Regions from separate parts of the Pseudoalteromonas sp. MEBiC 03485 genome, predicted to be linked through region 1. Evidence: predicted binding sites of a transcription regulator. Region 1 holds the regulator's gene; the other holds the start of a gene.
The links. Region 1 encodes NrdR, which represses ribonucleotide reductase genes. Its sites were predicted from a motif close to AAACACNANATNTNGTGTTT; they were not measured.
Positions count from the first base shown of each region.

Region 1 (6,202 bases):
GAGCAAATTTTAGACATTGAACTGCCAATGCCAAAACCGCTTGCTGATGCATTGGCAAAGCAGTGTTTGGCTGAAGATATTAAGTTTGATTATCAATTGCTTCGAACAGAGCTGCTAAATAAATTAGCTTAATACTAAAAAAAGAGCGGCGAAGCCGCTCTTTTTTAATGAAGTAATGAATGACTATGACGGTTTAAAACTCGCATGCATAAAATGACCACCGCAGCAATACATAGCAAAATACTGATCACTGAGACTAATTCATTTTGTGTCCATTGCATCAAAGTGAAAGCCGAAATAAAAATAATAAATGGTTTAAATTCATAGTAGTAGTTGGACTTTTTTTGTTTAACTCGCTGGCTTATATGATCTGTTCTTCTAGCTTCTGAGCGCATTCGCCAAATGTTAGCGCCTAATAAAAATAAAGTTACACCAATTAATGTTGGTACATAATTATTTGCTAATGTGATGCAGCTCATGCCGAGAAAGAAGTATCCGTAGGGGACTAATTCATATATAGGTTTAGCTAACATGTACTTATACCATCCTTGATATTGACTAGGAATATAAGCTTAGTTCGCTTCTATTGAAACGCAATAAAGCGTTGATAATTTTATCTAGAGTGACATTTTAAAAATATATGTAATATTTTAAATCTATAATTTTTTTTTATGTATCAATAAAAAAATATCATTATTAAAACACTGTGAAATAAATTCAATCCCTGTTTAAATATGTTCATCTTTACAAGATAGGCAAAAGTGCGTTTTAAGCGTACAATACAGCCTTCAAAAAACACCATACACGTTGCCTTAGGAGACCCCATGTTAGAACGTAGCATGAATATTTCGGATTTCGATCCAGAGTTATTTGCAGCCATCACTAAAGAGACGGCTCGTCAAGAAGAGCACATCGAACTGATCGCGTCTGAAAACTACTGTAGCCCACGCGTACTTGAAGCGCAGGGTTCTCAGCTTACCAACAAATACGCTGAAGGTTACCCAGGCAAACGTTACTATGGCGGTTGTGAGCATGTTGACGTTGTTGAGCAACTAGCAATTGATCGTGCAAACGAATTATTCGGCACAGATTACGCTAACGTCCAACCGCATGCGGGTTCACAAGCAAACGCAGCTGTTTTCCAAGCTCTTCTTCAGCCGCATGATACAGTACTAGGTATGAGCTTAGCTCATGGTGGTCACTTAACTCACGGTTCACACGTTAACTTTTCTGGTAAAACGTATAATGCAATTCAATACGGCCTAAATGACGAAACTGGCGAAATTGATTACGCTCAAGTTGAAGCACTTGCATTAGAGCATAAGCCAAAAATGATCATCGCTGGTTTCTCTGCATACTCAGGCGTTGTTGACTGGGCTAAATTCCGTGAAATCGCTGATAAAGTTGGTGCATATTTATTCGTAGATATGGCTCACGTTGCTGGTCTTATCGCAGCGGGTGTATACCCAAGCCCAATTCCTCATGCACACGTTGTTACTACGACAACTCACAAAACATTAGCAGGCCCTCGTGGCGGTCTAATCGTTTCTGCATGTGGTGATGAAGAGATCTACAAAAAGCTAAACAGTGCTGTTTTCCCTGGTGGTCAAGGTGGTCCTTTATGCCACATCATCGCTGCTAAAGCGGTTGCTTTCAAAGAAGCATTACAGCCAGAGTTCAAAGCGTACCAAGCACAAGTTGTTAAGAACGCTCAAGCTATGGTTGAAGTACTTCAAGAGCGTGGCTATAAAGTTGTTTCTGGTAAAACAGACAACCACTTATTCCTTCTTGACCTAATTGACAAAGATATCACAGGTAAAGATGCTGACGCTGCACTAGGTAACGCTAACATCACTGTTAACAAAAACTCAGTACCAAACGACCCACGTTCACCGTTCGTAACGTCTGGTCTTCGTATTGGTTCTCCGGCTATTACTCGCCGTGGTTTCAAAGAAGCTGAGTCAAAAGAGCTTGCAGGCTGGATCTGTGACGTACTAGACAACATCAACGATGAGTCTGTACAAGCAGAAGTAAAAGAGAAAGTTAAAGCTATCTGTAAAAAATTACCAGTTTACGCTTAATTACTGGTTAAACCGTAATTAAGATAACAATAGCGTTGTTTTTTGCTATTATAAAGGCCGCTTAGTAAGCGGCCTTTTTTTGTTTTTTATAAACGGAAGTTGAACCCTATGCATTGCCCTTTTTGCACCGCAAAAGATACCAAAGTAATTGATTCTCGACTTGTTGGCGGTGGTCACCAAGTTAGACGTCGACGTGAATGTAACGAATGCCATGAGCGCTTTACCACCTTTGAAGGCGCTGAACTTGTGATGCCAAGAGTGATTAAGCAAGACGGTAGTCGCGAACCATTTAACGAAGATAAGTTACTCAATGGCTTGCATCGCGCTTTAGAGAAACGCCCAGTTAGCACTGAGCAGGTCGACGAAGTCGTTAACATTATTAAATCTCAACTTCGTGCTACTGGTGAGCGTGAAATATCTAGCCATTTAATTGGCGAGTGCATCATGGAGTCACTGAAGAAACTCGACAAAGTGGCCTATGTGCGTTTTGCATCTGTATATCGTTCATTTGAAGATATTCGCGAGTTTGGTGAAGAAATCGCTCGTTTAGGTGATTAACTATGTCATTCACAGAGCTTGATATTGCTTATATGGCGCGTGCCATTGAGCTTGCTAAACAAGGGCGTTTTACCACGACTCCAAACCCTAATGTTGGCTGTGTACTGGTTAAAGATGGCGAAATAGTCGGTGAAGGGTTTCATCAACTAGCAGGGCAGGGCCATGCTGAAGTAAATGCCTTGGCTGTGGCTGGCGACAATGCGAAAGGCGCCACAGCATATGTAACTTTAGAGCCTTGTAGTCATTATGGACGCACTCCGCCTTGTGCCGAAGGTTTAAAAGCAGCTGGTGTCAGTAAGGTTATTGCTGCCATGGTCGATCCTAACCCTGCGGTGAGTGGTCGTGGTCTACAGATTTTAGCCGATGCTGGTATTTCAGTGGCATCCGGTTTACTTGAGCAACAAGCGCGTGACCTAAACAAAGGCTTTTTAAAGCGTATGGAAACAGGGGTACCATATGTGACTTGTAAAATGGCCTGTAGTTTAGATGGCAAAACCGCGCTAAATAATGGTCAAAGTAAATGGATTACTGGTCCTAAAGCGCGCCAAGATGTGCAAGCATATCGTGCGCAAAGTTGCGCTATCTTGACGGGGGCTGACACAGTCATTACTGATAATGCAAAACTCAATGTGCGCGTTGATGAACTGCCATTTGCTATGCCTACATCCTTGCCTTTGCGCCAGCCTACTCGAGTGATTATTGATTCACAAAATAGGTTAACGCCTGAACTTACATTATTTAGCATTGAAAGTCCGGTGATTATTTTCACTACATCGCTTGATAAACAACATCAATGGCCTCACTTTGTTAAACACGAAGTTGTACCAGCAGTTAATAATAAAGTTGATTTATCCGCGGTTTTAAAGCGTCTTGCTGAACTACAATTTAATCAGATATGGCTCGAAGCAGGAGCGACCCTTGCAGGGGTGTTTGCTGAGCAGGATTTAATTGACGAATACATCGTTTATATTGCCCCTAAGTTAATAGGTGATATGGGCAAAAGCTTACTAAACTTTGCAGAAGTTACCGTGATGAGTGATATCACTGAACTGACTTTTACTGATACAGTGATGATTGGCGACGATATTCGCTTAACAGCTACAAAGCAAAGCAAGCCACAAAAATTGAAAAATAAAGAGTAGCACTATGTTTACTGGAATTATTGAAGCAACAGGTAAAATTGTTGAACTAACACAAAAGCAAGGCGATCTGGCTATTCGTATTCAAAGCACTAATTTGGATATGAAAGACGTCAAGCTCGGTGACAGTATTGCCACTAATGGTGTGTGTTTAACGGTTGTCGCTAAACATAGCGATGGTTTTAGTGCTGACTTATCTAACGAAACAATCAGCTTAACTGGGTTTGCGCATTATAAAAAAGGACAAACAGTCAACCTCGAAAAAGCCATGCAACCCGTTTCTCGCCTAGGCGGGCATTTAGTATCAGGTCATGTTGATGGTATTGCGACTGTAGAAAGTATCAGTCCTAATGCCCGTGCAACAGAGTACTGGTTAAGTACAGACAATGATTTAATGAAATACATTCCGTACAAAGGTTCGGTATGTATTGATGGCATTAGCTTAACGGTCAATGAGGTCGAACAAAACCGCTTTAAGCTTACTATTGTTCCGCATACCGCTGAACAAACAACGATTGCAGAATTTCAGGTGGGTACTCAGGTGAACTTAGAAGTTGACCAGATTGCTCGCTATTTAGAGCGCCTAATAAAAGGGGCCGAACAACCTTCCCGTTCAGACATATCAATGAGCTTGCTAGCACAAGCTGGCTTTATTAAATAAGCAAAGATAGTCACTATTAATAATACTCTCATGGGCATATTATGAATTTACACAGCGCGCAAGAAATTATCGATGACATTAAAGCCGGTAAAATGGTTATTTTAATGGACGATGAAGACAGAGAAAATGAAGGCGATTTAATCATCGCAGCAGAGCATATCAGTGCAGATGCCATCAACTTTATGGCAACGCATGGCCGTGGTTTAATTTGTTTAACTATGACACAAGAGCGTTGTCAACAGTTAGAGTTACCACTCATGGTTAAAAATAATGGTGCTGCTTTTTCGACTAACTTCACCATGTCTATTGAAGCGGCGAAAGGCGTAACGACAGGTATTTCTGCAGCTGATCGTGCTCGTACAGTACAAGCTGCTATTGCTAAAGGTGCCGTGCCAAGCGATATTGTTCAACCGGGGCATATCTTTCCTATTATGGCGCAGCCAGGTGGCGTGCTAACTCGAGCGGGTCATACCGAAGCGGGTTGTGATTTAGCGCGTTTAGCGGGCCTTGAGCCTTCATCAGTGATTGTTGAAATCTTAAATGCTGATGGCACTATGGCACGTCGCCCAGATCTTGAAATTTTTGCTAAAGAGCATGACTTAAAGATTGGCACTATTGCAGATTTAATCGAATACAGAAACCTAAACGAAACCACCATCGAGCGTGTTGCCAAGTGTAAATTGCCAACTGATCACGGCGAATTTGATTTAGTTACTTACAAAGACACCATTGATGGTCAACTTCACTATGTCCTACAAAAAGGTGAAGTATCTAAAGATGAGCCGACGTTAGTTCGTGTTCACTTACAAAGTACCTTCAATGACATCTTATTATCAGATAGAAGTGCTGATCGTAGCTGGGGCTTATCAGATGCTATGGCTTATATCGCTGAGCACAACGGCGTACTGGTTATTTTAGGTAAGCAAGAATCAACGGAAGACCTAGAAGCAACCGTTAAAGCATTTGCTGCACAAGATGCTGGCGAAAATGTTAGTCACCGTAAATTCCAAGGTACATCGCGTACTGTGGGGGTGGGTTCACAGATCCTTGCTGATTTAGGTATTGAAAAGATGCGCTTGATGAGCCGTCCTAAAAAGTACCATGCGTTATCTGGTTTCCACTTAGAAGTGGTTGACTACGTTGAGCCGCAGTCATAATTAGGCAAATTGTTGGAAAACAGATTTACTAGGCTACTTTTATATTTTTGTGGTATTATGCGCCGTAATTTTTGCGCAATCGCAACCGCTTAAACTTATTTTTTAGGGTTATTAAATGAAAATTATTGAAGGTAACAAATACGCACCGGGCAAAAAGTTTGCCATTGTCATTTCTCGCTTTAATGACTTTATTGGTAGCAGCCTATTAGCAGGCGCTGTTGATGAGCTTAAGCGCACAGGTGGCGTATCTGAAGACGACATTACTGTTGTTTACGTACCAGGTGCCGTTGAATTACCTTTAGCAGCGAAACGCGTTGCAGCAAAGAAAGAACACGATGCAATCATCGCTTTAGGCGTAGTGATCAGAGGTGGTACGCCACACTTTGATTTAGTCGCTGGCGAATCAAACAAAGGTCTTGCGCAAGTATCTCTTGAGTATGATATCCCGGTTGCATTTGGCGTATTAACCACTGAAAGCATTGAGCAAGCAATTGAGCGCGCAGGTACCAAAATGGGTAATAAAGGCGGCGAAGCTGCTTTAGGTGCGCTTGAAATGGTTAATGTGTTAGACAAAATTTAAGTTTAAGGAATCTCTGTGAAACCAGC
Region 1 covers NZ_SGBT01000001.1:53,910-60,111, reverse strand. Annotated here, with positions in the region: gene thrC (threonine synthase) at 1-132, shown strand, start outside; gene EVU92_RS00285 (hypothetical protein) at 165-533, opposite strand; gene glyA (serine hydroxymethyltransferase) at 825-2,081, shown strand; gene nrdR (transcriptional regulator NrdR) at 2,190-2,639, shown strand; gene ribD (bifunctional diaminohydroxyphosphoribosylaminopyrimidine deaminase/5-amino-6-(5-phosphoribosylamino)uracil reductase RibD) at 2,642-3,781, shown strand; gene EVU92_RS00265 (riboflavin synthase) at 3,786-4,439, shown strand; gene ribBA (bifunctional 3,4-dihydroxy-2-butanone-4-phosphate synthase/GTP cyclohydrolase II) at 4,481-5,596, shown strand; gene ribE (6,7-dimethyl-8-ribityllumazine synthase) at 5,712-6,176, shown strand; gene nusB (transcription antitermination factor NusB) at 6,192-6,202, shown strand, end outside.

Region 2 (6,202 bases), 2.6 Mb from region 1:
AAGGTGTAGAGCTTCATCACGTGCAATTAGCTTGATAATTTTCGCATTACCTTCCATTAATTCACGCTCTGCGAATGCAAATGAACAGGCAAAGCTAACATAGAAACGGATAGCTTCTAGAATATTCACCGACATCATCGCAAGGTAAAGTTGCTTTTTAAGGTCAAATAAACTGACTTTAACCTCTTCACCGTTGATTACATGTTTTCCTTCACCGTAAAGGTTGTAAACAGAAATCATGTTGATTAAATCGTCGTAATATTTAGTAACGGCATCAGCACGCTCGCTGATTTTCTCGTTGCTTACGATATCATCAAAGATAAGCTCAGGAGATTGCGTCACGTTACGAATAATGTGTGTGTATGAACGGCTGTGAATCGTTTCACTAAACGCCCATGTTTCAATCCACGTTTCTAACTCAGGAATAGACACAATTGGTAGTAACGCAACGTTAGGTGAACGACCTTGCACACTATCAAGTAAAGTTTGATATTTTAAGTTACTTAAAAAGATGTGCTTTTCGTGATCTGGTAATGCTTGGAAGTCAAGACGGTCTTTACTTACATCAACCTCTTCAGGACGCCAAAAGAACGAAAGTTGCTTTTCGATTAGCTTTTCGAAGATAGGGTACTTTTGTTGGTCGTAACGTGACACGTTTACCGTTTGGCCGAAAAACATCGGTTCTTGTAATTGGTTATTATGATTTCGGCTAAAAGTTGTATAAGACATAGTGATTTCTCAAAAAACAGTCAGGACAAAGCGGGCTAATGAGCCCGCTTTTGTTATGTTATTAATTTAATTAGATTTTACAAGCGCCGCCTGCACAACCGTCATCTTCTACCTCTGGTGTTAACTCATCTTGAGAGTCTGATGCACCATCACGTGTATTGTGATAGTACAGAGTTTTAACACCGAGTTTGTACGCAGTCAGTAGGTCTTTTAATAGCACCTTCATAGGTACTTTACCGCCTTCATACTTAGATGGATCATAGTTGGTGTTTGCAGAGATCGTTTGGTCAACGAATTTTTGCATAATACCAACAAGCTGTAGGTAACCATCGTTTGAAGGAATATCCCACAGTAGCTCGTAGTTATCTTTCAGATTTTCATAATCTGGAACTACTTGCTTTAAGATACCATCTTTACTTGCTTTAACGCTGATATGACCTCGTGGTGGCTCAATACCATTTGTTGCGTTAGAGATTTGCGATGATGTCTCTGAAGGCATAAGTGCAGATAACGTAGAGTTACGCATACCATGCTCTTTAATGCTTTCGCGTAATGAATCCCAATCTAAGTGAAGAGGTTCATCACAGAACTGATCTAGGTCACGCTTATAAGTATCTGTTGGCATAATGCCTTGAGAATACGTTGTCTCGTTAAACTTAGGACACGCACCACGTTCTTTCGCTAACTCATTTGATGCTTTCATTAGATAGTATTGAATAGCTTCAAATGTTTTGTGAGTTAGGGCATTTGCGCTGCCATCTGAGTAACGCTTACCGTTCTTCGCTAAGTAGTATGCGTAGTTAATAACACCAATACCTAGCGTACGACGACCCATCGTTGCGTTTTTAGCCGCAGGAACAGGGTAGTCTTGGAAATCAAGTAAGTTATCAAGAGCACGTACAGCAAGCTCTGCAAGTTCTTCTAATTCATCAAGTGACTCAATTGCGCCTAAGTTAAACGCTGAAAGCGTACAAAGAGCAATTTCACCTTCTTCGTCCATTACATTGCTAAGAGGCTTAGTTGGTAATGCAATTTCTAAACATAGGTTAGATTGACGAATTGGCGCAACAGTCGAGATAAACGGGCTGTGCGTATTACAGTGGTCAACGTTTTGTAAGTAAATTCGACCTGTGCTCGCACGCTCTTGTGCAAACATTGAGAATAACTCAATCGCTTTAATACGTTTTTTACGAATTGACTCGTCTTGCTCGTACTTGATGTATAGCTCATCAAACTTCGCTTGATCTTCAAAGAACGCATCGTATAGACCCGGAACATCTGATGGGCTAAATAATGTGATGTAATCATCTTTGATTAAACGGCTATACATTAATTTGTTGAACTGCACACCGTAGTCAAGGTGACGTACACGGTTATCATCAACACCACGGTTGTTCTTTAGAACTAATAAATTTTCAACTTCCAAATGCCAAAGTGGGTAAAACAGCGTAGCTGCGCCGCCACGAACACCACCTTGTGAACAGCTCTTAACAGCAGTTTGGAAGTGCTTATAAAATGGAATACAACCTGTATGGTACGCTTCGCCATTACGAATAGGGCTACCAAGCGCACGAATGCGACCCGCATTAATACCAATACCAGCACGTTGCGAAACATATTTAACGATCGCAGATGATGTCGCATTAATAGAGTCTAGGCTATCACCACATTCAATTAGTACACATGAGCTGAACTGACGTGTAGGCGTACGAACACCTGCCATAATTGGCGTAGGTAACGAAATTTTGAAGGTAGACACCGCATCATAAAAACGCTTGATGTAATCAATACGCGTCTCTTTTGGATAATCAGAGAATAAGCTTGCAGCAACTAAGATATATAAAAACTGTGCACTTTCGTAAATTTCACCAGTAACACGGTTTTGAACTAAATACTTACCTTCAAGTTGCTTTACAGCAGCGTAGCTGAAGTTTAGGTCACGGTTGTGATCGATGTAAGCATCTAACTCGTCAATTTCTTGCTCGGTATAATCAACCAAAAGGTGTTGATCATAACGTTTGTCTTCAACTAATTTCGTGATGTGATCATATAAGCGTGGCGGCTCAAATTGACCGTATGCTTTTTTACGTAAATGGAATACAGCTAAGCGAGCAGCTAGGTATTGGTAATCAGGCGTATCTTTAGAGATCTGATCAGCTGCAGCTTTGATGATTGTTTCATGAATGTCATCGGTACGAATGCCGTCATAAAATTGAATATGAGATTTTAATTCAACTTGTGAGACAGACACATTCTCTAGACCTTCTGCGGCCCAAGCGATCACGCGATGGATCTTATCTAGATCAAGTGACTCTTTACGGCCGTCACGTTTGCTTACAGATAGCTGTTGGTTCATAGTTTTGCCTGTATTCCTTGGGAAATTATCGTTGTAAAGACAAAGGTATTCTTTATGTAATTATTATTATTCAATACCAGGGTGAACTAATTGAATAACATTTAGCCACAATATCTGGTGTTGTTTAAATTGCAGATCACAAGATAGTGTGGTCTGCGTTGTTTTGCAAGGGATAGAATTGCCCCATTTTGTGGATAACTATTGGATAAACGTATTGTGTTAGTAACCATTAACCTTTGAACATTCATAGAAGACGAAATTTGTAGAAATCAACAAAAGATCCAGAAAATTTATCGTTTTTAAAAATAAATTTTGACTGATTTTTTTATCATCAAAGAATGCTCAAAAGTGAATCAAATCACAATATATGGTGTTTCATCTATCAAATAACACTATATATGGTTAAATCCATCAATGGGTGTTTGCCAATTGAAATCCGCTTGCCAGTCAAGAGCAGCATCAACACTGGGTATGTAACCCCATAACGCCGTTGCACTATACATATTGGCAGCTTTTGCAGCTTGAATATCACGTTCAGCATCACCGATATATAAACAGCGACACGGATCAACGTCTAAGATCTCAGCTGTGTGTAAAAGTGGATCGGGAGATGGTTTTGAAACAGCTAATGTATCGCCACTTACTACCGCCATCGCTTTACTCAAAGAGGGTATAGCTTGTACTAAGGGCTCAGTTAAAAAGCCGGGCTTATTAGTCATAATGCCCCACTTAATATTGTTTTGCTCAAGTGCAATTAAAAGCTGCTCGATGCCATTAAAGCATTTACTGTGTACAGCGATATCTTCGGCGTAGTAATCAAGAAGCTGTTGGCGCAAAGCGAGTTGTTCAAGTTCTGGCCATTTATCACCAAAGCCTACTTCTAATAATGCATTTGCACCATTAGAAGCAGCAGGGCGATAAACATGTTCAGCAACAGGGGCCACATTGGCATCTGCTAACACGCGGTTTAATGCACCACCTAAGTCATCCGCAGTATCGAGTAGAGTGCCATCTAAATCAAAGATAAAGGCATCAAAATCGATAGAGGGTGTTTGCACACCACTCATCACGCTAGTTTCTCAAAGTGCAGGATGTAATTAACACTTACATCATCGTTTAAGCTGTACTGCTTAGAAAACGGATTATAGTTAAGACCTGTACTGGCGCGTACTTTTAATCCCGCTTCTTCAGCCCATGCAATAAGCTGTGCAGGTTTAATGAATTTTTTATGGTCATGGGTACCTTCAGGTACCATTTTCAATAGCTTTTCAGCACCAACAATGGCAAACAAATAAGCTTTTGGTGTTTTATTTAATGTTGAAAAGAATACATCGGCACCAGGTTTAGCAAGTTCTGCTACAGCGCGAATAATAGAAGCGGGATCTGGAACATGCTCAAGCATTTCCATACACGTCACAACATCAAAGCGAGCAGGGTGCTCAGCAGCAAATTGCTCTGCAGGTACTTTTATATAATCAACAGGCACGCCTGTTTCTAAACTATGTAACTTAGCAACGGTTAATGGCTCTTGGCCCATATCAATGCCAGTTACTTTAGCGCCCATACGGGCCATGCTTTCACTTAAGATGCCGCCACCACAGCCAACATCTAAGGTTTCCTTATCAAATAAGCCGCCCACTTTATCTGCGACAAAATCCAAGCGAAGAGGATTTATTTCATGAAGGGGTTTGAACTCTCCGTCGCGGTCCCACCAACGTTCTGCGATGGCTTCAAACTTTGCAATTTCTGCATTATCTACATTTTGATGCTCGGTCATAAAAAACTTCCTCGTTAATCTGAGGCCATTATATAGGGGTAAATTAATAAATCGCAAAGATTTAGCGCCTGTAAATCTAAATAAATTGTGATAGCATGGTCAGGAAATAATAACTAAAGCTCTTAAGACGGCGATTTGCCTCTTAATGAGTCAATACTGAAGGAATGTGAAATCAAATGACTGATCTCGCCAATGAAATTCTGCCAGTCAATATTGAAGATGAATTAAAAAATTCTTACCTTGATTATGCCATGAGTGTAATCGTAGGTCGTGCATTGCCAGACGTACGTGACGGCTTAAAGCCTGTTCACCGCCGCGTTTTGTTCGCAATGAACGAACTCAATAATGATTGGAATAAACCTTACAAGAAATCAGCACGTGTTGTTGGTGATGTAATCGGTAAGTACCACCCACATGGCGACAGCGCGGTATATGACACCATCGTTCGTATGGCGCAGCCTTTCTCATTACGCTACATGCTTGTTGACGGCCAAGGTAACTTTGGTTCTGTTGACGGTGACTCTGCGGCAGCAATGCGTTATACGGAAGTCCGTATGGCGAAAATGTCACATGAATTATTAGCTGATTTAGAAAAAGAAACGGTTGATTACGTACCTAACTACGACGGTACTGAGCAAATTCCTGACGTATTACCTACTAAAGTACCTAACTTATTAGTAAATGGTTCTTCGGGTATCGCTGTTGGTATGGCGACAAACATCCCACCTCATAACTTAACAGAAGTTATCAATGGTTGTTTAGCGCTAATCCAAAACCCAGACATGTCAATTGCTGACCTTATTGAATATATCCCGGGTCCGGATTTCCCGACTGCGGCGATTATCAATGGTAAAAAAGGCATTGAGCAGGCGTATTTAACGGGTCGTGGTAAAGTATACATCCGTGCTCGCGCTGAAATCGAAGTTGACGAAAAAACTGGTCGTGAAACCATTATTGTTCACGAAATTCCTTATCAAGTTAACAAAGCGCGCCTTATCGAAAAAATCGCTGAGCTAGTTAAAGATAAGAAGATTGAAGGTATTAGCGCACTACGTGACGAATCAGATAAAGACGGTATGCGTATCGTTATCGAAATCAAACGTGGTGATGTTGGTGAAGTAATCTTAAACAACCTATATGCACAAACTCAGTTACAAACTGTGTTTGGTATGAACATGGTTGCACTTGATAACAACCAACCTAAGTGTTTCAACTTAAAAGAAATGCTTGAAGCGTTTATCGTTCACCGCCGTGAAGTTGTTACACGTCGTACTGTATTCGATTTACGTAAAGCCCGTGACCGTGCTCACACGCTTGAAGGCTTAGCGATTGCTCTTGCG
Region 2 covers NZ_SGBT01000001.1:2,615,614-2,621,815, forward strand. Annotated here, with positions in the region: gene nrdB (class Ia ribonucleoside-diphosphate reductase subunit beta) at 1-729, opposite strand, end outside; gene nrdA (class 1a ribonucleoside-diphosphate reductase subunit alpha) at 800-3,085, opposite strand; gene EVU92_RS12050 (HAD-IA family hydrolase) at 3,478-4,152, opposite strand; gene ubiG (bifunctional 2-polyprenyl-6-hydroxyphenol methylase/3-demethylubiquinol 3-O-methyltransferase UbiG) at 4,152-4,862, opposite strand; gene gyrA (DNA topoisomerase (ATP-hydrolyzing) subunit A) at 5,039-6,202, shown strand, end outside.
Region 2: a site for NrdR is predicted at 3,189-3,208, ahead of nrdA (class 1a ribonucleoside-diphosphate reductase subunit alpha). Genes of this name have one in related genera too.